One region of the Ruegeria sp. BG10 genome, then DNA from elsewhere that is predicted to be linked to it. Evidence: riboswitches for the same ligand, from Rfam matches in the RefSeq annotation. Region 1 holds a riboswitch; the other holds the start of a gene.
What was found. Region 1 has a riboswitch for cobalamin ahead of ACR0D8_RS22090 (DUF1636 family protein). Riboswitches for the same ligand answer to the same signal wherever they lie in the genome.
Positions count from the first base shown of each region.

Region 1 (7,136 bases):
CGCGCTGCCGCTGGGTGCCCCCTATCGCTGTGTTTTGGCCGTTCTGAACAGCAACAGAAATACGAAAACCGATCCGATGGATGTTGTGACGATCCCGACCAGCAGTTCCTGCGGCGCAAGAAGCAACCTGCTGAGGATGTCCGATCCGGTCAGCAAAGCTGCCCCCACGATCGCTGCGGTGGGCAGAAGCGGGCCATGCAAGGGGCCAGCAATCCCCCGGGCGATATGGGGCACCATCAGGCCCACAAAGCCGATGACCCCGGCCACCGAGACAAATACGGCGGTCGCCAATGCAGCGACGAAGAACATGCTAAATCGCAGGCTGCGAACGGGCACGCCCAGTGTCGCGGCGGTCAGGTCCCCGGTCAGCAACGCATCCAGCCACCGGCTGCGATACAGCGAAAAGCTGAGGATCAGGAGCAGGCCGACACAGACCAGCGGGAAGGTCTCCCACCTTGCCAGCCCCAACCCACCAAGCATCCAGAAAATGACCGAGTGCGCAGCCCGGCTGTCGCCCGCGAAGATCAGATAGTTGGTGAGGGCCGAAAACAGGAATGAGACCGCAAGTCCCGCAAGGATAAGTTTTTCCGGCGCGCTGATGCGCAACCCGTGAACCAGCGCCAGCACAATGCCTGACGCCACAAGACCCCCGCAAAACGCAGCCAGTGGAAGGGTCCAGAAGCCCAGAATATCCCCGGTCTCCGTGATGACAAACACGGCACCTGCGGCTGCACCCGAAGACAAGCCAAACAGGAACGGATCGGCCAGATCGTTGCGCGTCGTGGTTTGCAGAACCACACCGACAATTCCCAGCCCGGCGCCAATCACAGCGGCGAACAGGGCTCGTGGCAGGCGCAATTCGAACACGATCCGGTGCAGCGGAGACATGTCACCGTCGATCAGGCCGGTCCCCAGCAAAACCGCCGTAACCGTGTCGGAAATCGGAATCGACGTGGTGCCGTAAATGGTCGAAACCAGCAAAAGGGCGGTCAAAATGACCGCCCCCAGCGATAGCGTCAGGGCCAATCGGCCCATTTCAGTTCAGACCCGGATTCATGGCCTGCGCCATTTTCGAGATTGCCTTGATATTTGCCGGTCCGGGGGTCAGTTCCTCGTACCGCAGGCCGATCCAGCGCTCATTCTTGACCGCGTCGGTCTGGGACATCACCGGGTGTTCCTGAAGGAATTTGAACGTGTCCGCGGCCCCGTTGCCGGTCTGGTAGTCCAGCAGCACCAGAAATTCGGGGTTCGCCGCCGCTACAGCCTCCCACGAGGTGCGACCCCAGCTTGTATCCATGTCATGCGTGACGTTCTCGCCCCCGGCGGCGGCGATCATCGCGTCGGGGATAGCGAACTTGCCGGCGGTAAAGGGCGCGTCCGCCGGGCCGTCCAGCAGAAAGACGCGGGGTTTCGGCAGATCGGTGGTTTGCGCCTCGATCGCGGTCAGTTTTTCTTTCCAACCCGAAACCAGCGCCTCGGCCTTGTCCTCGACATGCATGACCTTGCCCAGCCGCAGAACATCGTCGAACAACAGATCCATGCTCGCCTCTGGCCGCGTCTTGTCCAGATGCACGCAGCTTTCGGTCAGGACCATTGTCTTGATGCCGAAAGGTTCAAGCGTATCCGGGGTCACATCGCCGCCCGGCTTCATGCCGTAATACCAACCCGCAAAAAACAGATCCGGCTGGGCCGCGACGAGGGTTTCGACGGTCGGGTATTTCGGTGCCAGCTCGGGGATGTCACCGCGCAGCGTGTCAAACTCGGGGCTGGTCTTGTACCAGCCGGTGATCCCGGTCAGGCCCACGATCTTGTCCTGCAGGCCCAACGCAAAGGCCATGTCGGTCATGTTCATGTCATGTACGACCAGACGCTCGGGCTGAGTTTCGAACACCAGCGGCTCGCCGCAGTTGTCGACGGTCACCTCATGAGCGGCGGCACCACCTGCCATGACTGTGGCCAGTGCCACGGACCAGATGTGTTTCATTGCAGAAATGCTCCTCGGGTTAGGTTGAAACAGTTGTTTTTCGGATATCCAGCGCCGGGATCACGCGACCGTCGTGGTGAAAGCACAGATAGTCGACGCCGAACGTGTCGCGGACCCGGTCGGGTGTCAGCACTTCGGCCACCGGCCCAAAACCGGTAAGGCGCGTCGATTTCATCAACGCGACATGGGTGGCGAATTCTGGGATCATCACCAGATCGTGGACGATCATCACCACGGTGATGCCCAGTTCCGCGACCAACGACAGCATCCGCCCTTTTACGTCCGGATCCAGGTGGTTGGTGGGTTCGTCCAGAAACAGCAGCGAGGGGTTCTGCGCCAGCGCCCGCGCGATATGCGCGCGCTGTCGCTCACCGCCTGACAGCATCGCCATCCGTTTGTCGGACAACCTGCCCAGCCCGGTCATGTGCAGAATCCGTTCAAGCTCAGCAGCATGCGCCTTGGTCGAGCGATCCGCGCGGATGGGAATCTGACCCAGGGCGACGTAATCCCGCAACAACAGCCGCCCATCCGGCATTTCCTGCTGGCTAACTACAGCTATCATGCGGGCGCGCTCGGTGGCGGCCATCTGTTTCAGGCTTCGCCCCCTGACCAGCACGTCGCCCAGTACAAGATCCGCCGCGCCGCACAAAAGGTTCAGCAACGTGGTTTTCCCTGCCCCGTTCGGCCCGGCAATTGCCAGATTGGCCCCGTCGTCCAGTTCAAATGACGCGCCTTGCAGCAGAACATCACCGTTCAGCGCGAAATATTCGAGGTCGCGCGCAACTAGAAAGGCAGAGGTCGTCATGAAGGTTCCACCAATTCAATTCGCGGTATTCGGGAAAGTGTTTTTGTGAACAGCGGGCGCGGTCGGTCGGTGGCATTGGTCCACCCATCGGCGCTGTTCCGGTACTGGTGCGCGAACTCGGCCAGCGCCTCAGCTTCGGGAAGGCTCCGAATGCCACCGAAGAGATACTTCGCTTTGCCCGCCGCCTGAAATCCGACGGTCGTTGGCTGCGCACAGCCCGCCATGCAATCGACGGTACGGATTGCAAAGCCCGAAGGCAGTCTGACGGACAGGACGTTGCGTAGCGCATCGACCGTCATTGTGCCCTGACAGGTCGCACAAATCAGAAGAACATGATCAGAAGATTTTGGCATTGCCCGCTCCGCTTGATCGCAAGCGCGGACAGAAGGTGCCGGATCTGTAAACACGCAACAGACGTGTCATCAAAGCCTCCTTCCAGGACGCCCCGCCCCGGGTTGGTTGAACATATGATGGCAGGTCTCCTGACTTGCGGGTCGATGCTCGGCCATCCTTCCCGGCCCAGAGGGCCAGTGGGTGTTTGGCGTCGCTCACCGCTTACAGTTGCGGGGGCAGTTACGGAATTGGCGCCGACAGGCAAACCGCACCGTATTCCCTTTTCATCCCTTGGGCGCACCATCGGGAACCATCCGGGGTTTGAGTGCATGAATTCCGGGAATGCGTCAATACGGAATTGAACCGCAGGAACGCGGGCCCGGCGCCCTTTGAGCGGATCAGGCCCGGCACGACGCACGGCTTCACTGCTGTGTACTTGAACCTGACTTAACCGACTTGCCGCCGCCCCCTTGTTTGGCGGGTTCAGTCACCGTCGCGGGTGCGTGAATGGCAACGCCTGCCATCACAAGAACCACCCCCAGCACATCAGCCGGATCAGGAATTTGCCGCAGGACCACGACACCGATGATTGCCGCCGACGCCGGCAGCAAGGCGAGCAACAGAGCAAAGCTGGCACGCGGCAGACGTGCCATGGCAAGCTGATCACAGACATAGGGAATGACCGAGGAGCAAAGCCCGACCCCTATCCCGGCCAGCACAAGCAAGGGTGCACCGAAGGCTTCAAGCGCCTGCAAAACCCCGATCGGGAACACAAAAAGGAACGCAACCGACATCGCAGCGCCGAGGCTCTCAACCCCGCCAGAGGCTCCGCCCTGCGAAATCCGGTGCCCCAGGATGACATAAAGAACAAAAAGCGCGCCGTTCAGAACCGCCCAGAACAAACCAACAAGGTCCGTGTCTCGCAGGGAACCGTCCGCCGCAAACAGTGCCGGCACGTCGATCAAAAGCGCCACCCCTGCGACCACACAACTGAACGCGATAACATTGCGCCCCGTGCGAAGCCCCCACAGCGCAATGCCGACTGTCCCGGTAAATTCGATTGCAGCCACCAGCGCAATCGGCAGCCGATCCAGCGCAAGGTAGAAGGCACAGTTCATCACTGCCAGACACAGGCCGAGCGCGACCAGCAGACACCTCTGTGATTTGGTCGCCATCCTGAATGTGCGCCACGGCTTGGTCATCGGCGCGAATATCAACGCGGCCGAAGTGATGCGAAACCACGCCACGCCAAGCACGCCGACAGCCGGGAACAGAAGCACCGCGAAGGCCGGGCCGAGGTAATGAAAAACAGCTGATACGCCGAACCAGATTTGGGGCGGGAAAGCTTCCGAAATGCGCGACATGGTGCGGGACGCTCTGGCCCGGTGCACAGGGTTTGAGGCTTGATCCGTCATATCACCATGATGCAAGGTGATCCGGGCAAGGTATATGGAGATCGGGAATGTCCTTGGATAAAAATGGACCTGAAACGAAGGCACGCGGTGGCTTTTCCCTTCGATCCAAAGAGCCCATCTTGGACCGTATCGATGCCGCTATTCTGCGTGAGCTCTGCGCGGACGCGCGCATTCCCCGGGCGGAACTGTCCCGCCGTGTCGGACTGTCCGCCCCCAGCGTTGCAGACCGGGTGCGTCGCCTGGAGGACACGGGCATCATCACGGGCTACGGCGCGCGGATCAATCCGGCCCGGCTCGGATATGGGCTGACACTCCTGATACGGGCACGGCCGCTGCCGGGCGCGATGCAGGACATGGTTCAGGCCATTCGGGACACTCCGCAGATCGTCTCGTGCGACCGCGTATCGGGTGAGGACTGTTTTGTCGCCCGCGCCCATGTCCGCGACGTTGCAGAAATGGAAGCCGTCATCGACCGGATCGTTCCCTTCGGTGCGACCAATTCCTCAATCGTGCAATCCTCACCCGTCGAGGAGCGGTTGGTAGAGCTGTGATGCGGCGGGGAACAACGGCCATCTTCAGGGTAATCCCGCGATATTCGGCGGCACCCGTGCGGGTCTGGCTGGAGAATAATGGTGAGTTGTAACCGAACCTCAGCTCAGCATTCTGGCGGACACGTCTTCCAGCAGATCGTGCAAATCGAATTCTTCGCCCTTTTCCGCAAGCCCCTGGTCGCGCAGGATGAACGACAGACCGTGAACGAAACTCCACAACAGGAACCCACGGCGGCGTACCTCATCAGTGATTCCCGGCTCACCCAGACATTTTGCGACTTCGGACAGCAGGATACCAAAGCTTTGTTGGCCGCCTTCCTCCAGCCGTGGATCGGCGATCCGGTCGGTGAACCCGCCGAATTTCAGACAGAAAATCCCCGGCTCGCGCAGCGCGAATGAGACGTATTCCATACCGATCGCGGTAATGCGCTCGGGTGACCCTTCGGGAATTCCTTCCAGTGCGGCAAGCATGTTCTCGCGGTGCCTGGCCATGCCCTCCAGAACGGTAGTAACAAGCATTTCCTTCTTATCGCTGAAGTGTTTATAGGGCGCGGCGGTCGAGACACCGGCCAGCCGGCACGCATCCGAAACCGAAAACCTGTCCGGTCCCTTCTCCTCGACCAACTGCCGCGTGGCTTCGATCAGCGCGGCGCGAAGATCACCGTGATGATAGGATTTTTTTCCTACCGATGGGTGCCGCGATCCATCATCGGACTTATGAATTTTTTGTGTGCTCGTCATGGTTAAAGATGTGGCAGATCACGTTCCCCTTGTCAAAGTAAGCAGCGCTAACATATGTTAGAGATGCTAACTTGCTGAGGTTGCCAAATGCCGGATCGAGAAAAGAACCGTTCCTCGCGAACCAAGAGAAGCCTGTTTTCCAGCGTTTTTCGCGTAGGTTTGCGGTTGGGGGTGACAGCCAGTGTGTTTGCTGTTGCGGCAGCTGCCGTCTATTTCGGGGCCTCGGAACTTTCGCGCAGGGCCGAAGCCGTTCCTGCGCCTGACGCAGCGGCCGTGACCCCGGTTTCCGTGACGCCGATCAGGCAGGAAGACGCCTATGTCGTCGATCGGGTGTTCATCGGTCAGGTTGAACCGCAGCGCGCTGCCGATATTTCCTTCGAACTGAATGGCACGCTCGAAGAAATTCTGGTGGACGAAGGTGACGAGGTTGCGCGGGGCCAGCGGCTGGCCACACTGGATATCGTCCTGCTCGAAGTTGAACAGGACCGGCTGACCGCTTCGCGGGACGCCATTGCGGCGCAGCTGGGTTTTGCCAGAAAGACGGTCGAGCGAAACGCCGGACTTATTGAACAGGGCTTTACGAGCCAGGCGCGTCTGGACGAGGCTGTGGCACGGCAAGACGAATTGCTTTCGCGGATGGGGGAGCTTGACGCCGCCTTGCGTGACGTGACTGTGAGGATCGAAAAGTCCGGGATCAAGGCTCCGTTCGCAGGCCGGATTACCGCCCGCCATGTCGATGGCGGGGAAACCTTGCAGCCCGGTGATCTGGTGCTGGGGATGGTCGAAATCGTATCTCCGCAGGTTCGGATCGGAATTCCGCTGGATGTGGACCCGGCACTTTTGTCCGATGTCGAGGTTGAAATCGCCGGTACCCGCCACCCGGCCCGTCTGGCGACGTTGCGACCCGATATCGATCCGCTGACACGGACACGAACCGCGCTTTTTGATCTGATTGGGGGCGTTGACGTAGCCTTTGGGCAGACCGCGCGCGTCCACATCGGCGAACCGGTGGAAAGCACCGGGACCTGGGTCCCGACGACCGCGCTGAAAGAAGGCGCGCGCGGGCAATGGACGCTGCTGGTTGCTGACGCAGACAAGACGGTGCGGGTGGCAAGTGTCGAAGTGCTGCACGCACAGAACGACCGTGTTTTCGTCCGCGGTGAATTTCCCGACGGAACTGTCCTGATAGATCAGGGTCCTCAGCGCGTAACCGTTGGTCAGCGGGTTGCATTCGGGACGGATGGGTAACGGAGCAGGCCAATGGAAACGCTCACTTTTCGCCACCCACGGCTTGTCGCGCTAATCGT
Region 1 is NZ_JBQFTI010000011.1:18,751-25,886, forward strand. Features, by position in the region: gene ACR0D8_RS22075 (FecCD family ABC transporter permease) at 22-1,035, opposite strand; gene ACR0D8_RS22080 (ABC transporter substrate-binding protein) at 1,037-1,984, opposite strand; gene ACR0D8_RS22085 (ABC transporter ATP-binding protein) at 2,004-2,789, opposite strand; gene ACR0D8_RS22090 (DUF1636 family protein) at 2,786-3,142, opposite strand; cobalamin riboswitch at 3,245-3,452, opposite strand; gene ACR0D8_RS22095 (EamA family transporter) at 3,545-4,486, opposite strand; gene ACR0D8_RS22100 (Lrp/AsnC family transcriptional regulator) at 4,657-5,088, shown strand; gene ACR0D8_RS22105 (TetR/AcrR family transcriptional regulator) at 5,188-5,829, opposite strand; gene ACR0D8_RS22110 (efflux RND transporter periplasmic adaptor subunit) at 6,013-7,077, shown strand; gene ACR0D8_RS22115 (efflux RND transporter permease subunit) at 7,090-7,136, shown strand, end outside.

Region 2 (7,136 bases), on a different contig from region 1:
CGGTGGTCTGGCCGTCGACCGTGGCGTTCAGCGCCAGAATGACTTCGGTGATGCGCTCGGCCATCACCCGGTCCTTGAGCCGCGGGATACGCAACACGTCCGGGCCAACCCCGTCCAGTGCGGAAAGGGTGCCGCCCAGTACGTGGTAGCGGCCTTTGAAAACCCCCGCCCGCTCCATCGCCCACAGGTCGGCCACATCCTCGACCACGCATAACTCGCCGGTCGCGCGGCCTTCGTTGTCGCAGATGTCACAGATATCGGTGGTACCTACATTGCCGCAGTTCAGGCATTCGCGGGCGGTGGCGGCCACCTGCTGCATCGCGTCAGCCAGAGGCGTCAGCAACAAGGCGCGTTTGCGGATTAGGTGCAGTACCGCGCGGCGGGCCGAGCGGGGGCCGAGGCCCGGCAGCTTGGCCATCAGGTCGATCAGATTGTCGATGTCGCTGTTCGAACTCACCGCGCGTGCTCCTGCAAAAGGGCCGGGCAAGGGTGCCCGGCCGGTATTCCGTCAGGAGTGTCTATCAGAACGGCAGCTTGATGTCTGCGGGCAGGCCCATGCTTTCGGTCAGCTTGGCCATCTCTGCCTGAGAGCGCTCGGCCGCTTTGGTCTGCGCGTCCTTGATGGCGGCCAGGATCAGGTCCTCGACCACTTCCTTGTCGTCGCCGTTGAAGATCGACGGGTCGATGTCCAGACCTTTCAGTTCGCCTTTTGCGGTTGCGGTGGCCTTGACCAGCCCGGCACCGGATTCGCCGACAACCATGATGGTGTTCAGCTGTTCCTGCATATCCGTCATTTTGGTCTGCAAATCCTGCGCGGATTTCATCATCTTGGCCATGTCGCCCAGACCGCCGAGTCCTTTGAGCATCTTATTTCTCCTGCAAATCGGTTTGCCGCCTAAATACGGGCGGTGTCCACGCGGCACAAGGGGCCAGACTGCTCCCGCCTGTCGTCAAGGTCTTTGGCAACACCTTTCCTCCCGTTGGGCCCGGCAGCGCGGGCTTTGCCCGCGCTGCCGGGCCCAAGGCCGCTCAGGGGTATCGGCGTCAGCCGATGGCCCGTGGCGGGCGCGGGAGTGTTCCGGGATTTGGGCAGGCTGGCGTCAGTCTTCCTCGAACGGGTCCCATTCGTCTTCGACCTCGGGCAGCGCTTCGGTTTCGACCTTGGCGGCGCGTTGTTCCGGCGTTTCGATCCGCTTTATGCGGGCCTTGGGAAACTGTGTCAGTACGGCCTGCACCAGAGGGTGCGCTTCCGCCTGCGCCCTGAGCGCCAGATCGGCGGCATCCCGAACCTCGGCGATGGTCGCGGCCTCTCCGTCGGCGACGATTGACACGGCCCATCGGTTTCCTGTCCAACGCTGCAGCGCCGAACCCAGCCTTTGGGCCAGATCGGTCGGCGCGTTAACCGTCGGTGTAAATTCGATCCGCCCCGGCTGGTAGGAGACAAGGCGAACTCCGTTTTCAACCTCGACCAGCAGTTTGACGTCCCGGTTCGAACGGATCAGTTCGACGACGTGGTCAAATGTCGGATAGCGCGCCAGCGCGCTCTGAACCTCCTGCGCCAGCGCTGCTGTTGGTGCCCCGGCAGGCCCGCGCTGGGCTGGCATATAGGCGGCTGAAACCGTCTGCGTGGGGGCCTGCGTCGGCACTGCAATACCTCCGCCGGGCCCGCCGTTTGGCGCAGGCGGCGGCGTGTCCTGCAACCGTTTGATCAGTTCCTCGGGGCTGGGCAGATCGGCCACATGGGTCAGGCGAATGACCGCCATTTCAGCCGCCATCATGGCGTTGGGCGCGGCCGAGACCTCCTCAAGCGCCTTCAGCAACATCTGCCACATCCGGGTCAGAACGCGCATGGGAAGCGCCCCGGCCATCTGCTGACCGCGCGCGCGTTCGTCCGGCGAAACGGTCGGGTCTTCGGCGGCATCGGGCGTGATCTTCACCACGGACACCCAATGTGTGATCTCGGCCAGATCGCGCAGCACAGCCAGCGGATCCGCGCCTTCGGCATATTGCCCGCTCAGTTCCGTCAGGGCTCCGGCGGCGTCCCCGCGCAGGATCATGTCCATCAGGTCCAGCACCCGACCCCGATCCGCAAGTCCCAGCATCGCCCGCACCTGATCAGCGCTGGTTTCCCCGGCCCCGTGCGAGATCGCCTGATCCAGCAGCGAGGTTGCATCCCGCGCCGAGCCTTCCGCAGCGCGGGTGATCAGCGCCAAGGCGTCATCCGCGATCTGGGCGTTTTCCGCCGCGGCGATCTTGCTGAGCAATCCGATCATGTCTTCGGGTTCGATCCGGCGCAGGTCAAACCGCTGACACCGGGACAAAACCGTCACCGGAACCTTGCGGATTTCCGTTGTCGCGAAAATGAACTTCACATGTTCCGGCGGTTCTTCCAGGGTTTTGAGCAGCGCGTTGAACGCACTGGTCGACAGCATGTGAACTTCGTCGATGATGTAGATCTTGTAGCGCGCGCTGGCGGCGCGATAGCGGACACTGTCGATGATCTCGCGGATATCGTTCACACCGGTCCGGCTGGCGGCGTCCATCTCCATCACGTCGACATGGCGGCCCTCCATGATCGCCACGCAGTGCTCGCACTGCCCGCAGGGTTCGGTCGTGGGACCGCCTTCGCCATCGGGGCCGATGCAGTTCATGCCTTTGGCGATGATCCGCGCGGTGGTGGTCTTACCAGTGCCGCGAATGCCGGTCATGATGAAGGCCTGCGCGATCCGGTCCGCTTCGAACGCGTTTTTCAGCGTGCGCACCATTGCGTCCTGTCCCACCAGATCGGCAAAGGTTTCGGGGCGGTACTTGCGGGCGAGAACCTGATAGGCGGGGCTGGGCGTGTCGGTCATGTCTGCTCTGTCGGATTCGGTTCAGGGATGCAGCGTAGTGACCCCCGCCGCCCGCGTCCACAGCGCGCTTGCGAAATTCGGTTTGCAATGCGGCTTGCGCGTCATAGAAGTGCGGAAGTTGTTGAAAGAACGGTTTTCCGGAAAGGACGCGTCTTATGCCTCGGTTCGCTATCCATGCCTTGCCGGTGGAAAACGGATTGGTTGCGCTGACGCAGATGCCGGGGCGCGACGGAACCTATGCGCGCGATCTTGAGATGATCCGCGAATGGCGGCCCGATCTGGTGATCTCCATGACAACCGAACGCGAAATGGCGCAGGGCGGAGCCGGCGGATTTGGTCGGGACCTGCGGGACCAAGCGATAAGATGGGTGCATTTGCCGGTTGAAGATTTCGGTGCGCCGACATTGCGAACCCAGATGTTGTGGGAAGAGGTCGGCGCATCCGTCAAACAGATTCTGTCCCGCGGCGGCAGGGTTCTGGCGCATTGCCGCGGCGGATGCGGCCGGTCCGGCATGATTGCTTTGCGCATCATGGTCGAAATGGGCGAACCCCCCGAAACCGCATTGAAACGCCTGCGCGCCGTGCGGCCTTGTGCCGTCGAAACGGATGGCCAGTTGGACTGGGCCGCGCAGGCAGCCCTGCCTTGATTCCGGCCCGGCCTCAGAGCGCGATCTGCCCGGCGGTTTGGGCGACCGGTCGCGGTGCCAGTGCCGACACTTCGAGCATGGCGCAGGGCGGGTTGGCCATGAGTGCCGCAGGAAGCGCAGGAACTGCGGTGCCGAACATCATCTCGGCGTAGTCATCCAACGTTTCGATCGGGGTGTCGGCATCTGTGTCGCAGAACACCCTGATTTGTTTTGCCCGCGCCCGGAACCGGGCGTTGCAGCCTTGCGCGCAGTGGGTCAGTTCGCTGCTGCCTTCGATCTCAAAATCCGGCGTCGTCGCTGGTGCGGCACTTTCCATCGCTTGCGCAATGGCCCGGGCCATGCGGGCCAGCGCCGGGCAGGTCTGGCCGGTTCGCTGACACACGGTTGCGGTGTATTCGTGCGTTTTTGTCTTCCACATCATGTTGCGCCCTCCGCGCGTGGGACGGGGGGCGTGGGTCAGGAATGACAGCGTGCTGACGGCCTGTCCCGGACACCCCGCCCGAGTTTCGGTTTCGGTTCGATGGCAGGTCTCCTGACTTGCGGGTCATCGCTTTGCCGACCTTCCCAGCCTTTCGGCCAGTGGTGTTCCGGCATTGCTCACCGCTTACAGTTGCGGGGGCAGTCGCGGCCTTGGTCCGTACCGGTTGTCCGGGCAGAACCGCACCGTGTTCCCTTTTCATCCCGCCCCGTGACCGGGGACGAGAACCATCACGTCATCGCTAGCGGGTGCCGGCGGGTCGAGTCAAGCGGGCTGTGCCAGGGATCAGGCGGACGCAGGGTCATCCTTGATCGGTCTTGACTCGCCGGGGGAAAAGATGCCGACTGAATTTGCTGAACTGAACGGTTCAGATCGTGGATGAGGGCACCATGTTAGACAACTCGCAAGCTGTGTTGACCGAGGATTTTCAGTTTCCCGCTGGCCCGGCCATGCTGTCGGCGCGGTTGTACCTGCCGGTGGCCGAACCCAGTGTGGCGGTCGTCATCCATGGCGCGACGGGCGTGCCGCGGGACTATTACAAGCATTTTGCTCATTGGCTGGCGGCCGAACAGGGCATGGCCTGCCTGACCTACGATTACCGCGATTTTGGCCATTCGCTGCGCGGACCGTTGAACAAGGCGCAGGCAACGATGGCGGACTGGGCTTTGACCGACATGCCTGCCGCCCGGGCCGAGATGCGGCGCAGGTTCCCGGATGCGCAGCAATGGAGCATTGGTCATTCCGTTGGCGGGATGCTGGGGCCGGTTCAGCCGGATATTGACCAGATCGACCGCATGATCTGCGTCTGTTCCGGTGCGGTGACGGTTTCGGATCACCCCTGGCCCTATCGCGCGCTGGCAATGCTGTTTTGGTACGGTCACGTGCCGTTGGCGGTGAAGTATCTGGGCTACCTGCCCGGCAAGGCGGTGGGATTCGGGGCAGACCTGCCTGCCAGCGTCTATTGGCAATGGCGCAGGTGGTGCACCGCACCCACCAACTACCTGCCCGAGATTGGTGCGACCTTGCCCGAAGCCCGTTGGGCGCAATCGAACACGCCCGTTGATCTGTTCACCTTTGAGGATGACGATGTGGTTCCGCCCGAGGCTGTCTGGCGGCTGGCCGATCTCTATGGGCCGAATGCGCGCCGACACCAGTTGTCCCCAGCTGAATTCGGCCTGTCCGAAGTCGGTCACATCGGCGCTTTTGCCCGCCGCAGCGCAGCCGTCTGGCCGCAGCTGATCGAGTAGGGCGCCGGAACCCGGCGCCCCGAAGGTCAGAACCTTTTTCGGGATTTCCTGTCCTGCATCACGGACCGCACCATTTTCCCGAAAGCCTTGTCGCGCGCCCGGGATTGCGCCACGGTTTCCGAATTCCGCGCATCCTCGCGCCGCAACTTGCGCCACCGCTCCAGCCGTTGTTGATCAAGCGTTTCGGCCTCTATAGCCTCTTGTACCGCGCAGCCGGGTTCCGAAATATGCTGGCAATCGGAAAACCGGCACTGGTCCGCCAGGTCAAGAATGTCGGAAAACACTTCATCCACACCATCCTGCGCGTCCAGCAGGCGCAGGGCCCGCATCCCCGGCGTGTCGATCAGCCATCCGCCGTTTCGCATCCGGTGCAGCGCGCGCGCCGTGGTGGTGTGACGGCCGCGGGCGTCATCTTCCCGGATGCCCGCTGTCGCGGCATCATCACCGGTCATTGCGTTGGCCAGCGTCGTTTTGCCTACGCCGGACGATCCGACCAGCGCACCCGTCTGTCCGGCGGGGCACCAGGCCAGAACCTGATCCACCGCTGCCGCGTCCAGCGCGTTGATCGTCAGAACGGTCAGAAACGGTGCCACAGATTGGGCCTGTATTTCATAATCTCGGGGATCGTCGCACCTGTCTGCCTTGGTCAGCAGCACAACCGGATAGCATCCGGACTGATGAGCCAGCGCCAGATAACGCTCCAGCCGGGGCAGGCTGAAGTCAGCGTTGCACGAACTGACAATAAAAAGCACGTCGACATTCGCCGCGATCAGCTGCGTCTGGGCACCTGTTCCAGCCGCCCGGCGCTGCAACAGGCTGCGGCGATCGAGAAGGTGAAGAACGCGCATTTGCTCATCAGCGAGCACCCAGTCGCCCACCGCAAAAGCACCGGTGCTTTTGTCCGGCGTCAACAGCGGCGCTTCTCCTTGCGGGTTCAGGCCAATCAACCGGTCGCGGTGAACGGCTGTAATGCGATAAGGGTCAAAGGGGCATTCCGCCGCGGTCTGCGCGGCAAAGTGAGAGGACCATCCGAGGTCCGAAAAACTAAGGGTCATTGATCTGCCTGTGTTCAGGTACAGCGAACCGCACAGATGGCAATCGCGCATCTGCCGGGTACGAGTTCAGGCAGTGACGGAATGTTTGCGTTTCAGAACCGCGCTGCCCGAAGGGAAATTACTACAATCATAAAAGCCCTCCTTCGGCATGGGTTCAAAGTGAGAGGTTGGACATCGACCCAAGCGGGGCTCGTTGTGGCTGCTTCCTTCCGGACCTGACCAGGTTGGCGAGGCGCTCGCCCGCGCCAACCTCTCAGGGCTTGATATAGGCAATGATCCGGGGAAAGACAACCCGTCAGAGGGTCAGGCGAACCTGCAGAAACCCGGCATCGTCCTCGCCAATCACCAGGGGGTCGTATTCCTCAAGTTCTTTAAGATGTTGCCGGGCCTTTACCCCGGTCCTCAGGATTGCCGATGCGCCGGGCAGGGGGGCAAGCCGAAAGGGGCGCGGCGCGTGTTCCAGCGGGTCTTCGGGCAGATCTCCGGACAGGTAGTCCTGAATCACCTGCTGGATGGGCAGCATTGGCAGGACAATCGGTTCCGCGTTCCCGACAAACGGAAAATGCCCGCCGCCACTGGCGCGATAGGTGTTCAGGGCAACCACAAACATCTGGTCGTCATTGATCGGGCGCCCCCTGAACCGGATATCCGCGACCCGGCGCCGGGCCGGGTCGTTCAGCCGCCCCTTCGCGTCATATCGCGGCGGTCCCGACAGATCGAACAGACAGCTTAGCCCCAAAATCACGTCGAAATTGTGCCCCGCGCGGTTCGGGTCGATCAGATCGGCGTTTGTGCCGGGTGTGATCCGGTTGAATACCCCGGCGGACATTTCAAGCCAGTCCCGCAACTGGCCGCCC
Region 2 is NZ_JBQFTI010000006.1:147,381-154,516, forward strand. Features, by position in the region: gene recR (recombination mediator RecR) at 1-457, opposite strand, end outside; gene ACR0D8_RS19315 (YbaB/EbfC family nucleoid-associated protein) at 522-866, opposite strand; gene ACR0D8_RS19320 (DNA polymerase III subunit gamma/tau) at 1,101-2,852, opposite strand; gene ACR0D8_RS19325 (protein-tyrosine phosphatase family protein) at 3,008-3,499, shown strand; gene ACR0D8_RS19330 (hypothetical protein) at 3,513-3,920, opposite strand; cobalamin riboswitch at 4,005-4,224, opposite strand; gene ACR0D8_RS19335 (alpha/beta hydrolase family protein) at 4,367-5,224, shown strand; gene rsgA (ribosome small subunit-dependent GTPase A) at 5,251-6,279, opposite strand; RNA gene ffs (signal recognition particle sRNA small type) at 6,437-6,535, opposite strand; gene ACR0D8_RS19350 (5'-nucleotidase C-terminal domain-containing protein) at 6,575-7,136, opposite strand, start outside.
Region 2: linked by a shared signal. The riboswitch ahead of ACR0D8_RS19330 (hypothetical protein) and the one ahead of ACR0D8_RS22090 (DUF1636 family protein) in region 1 are both predicted to bind cobalamin.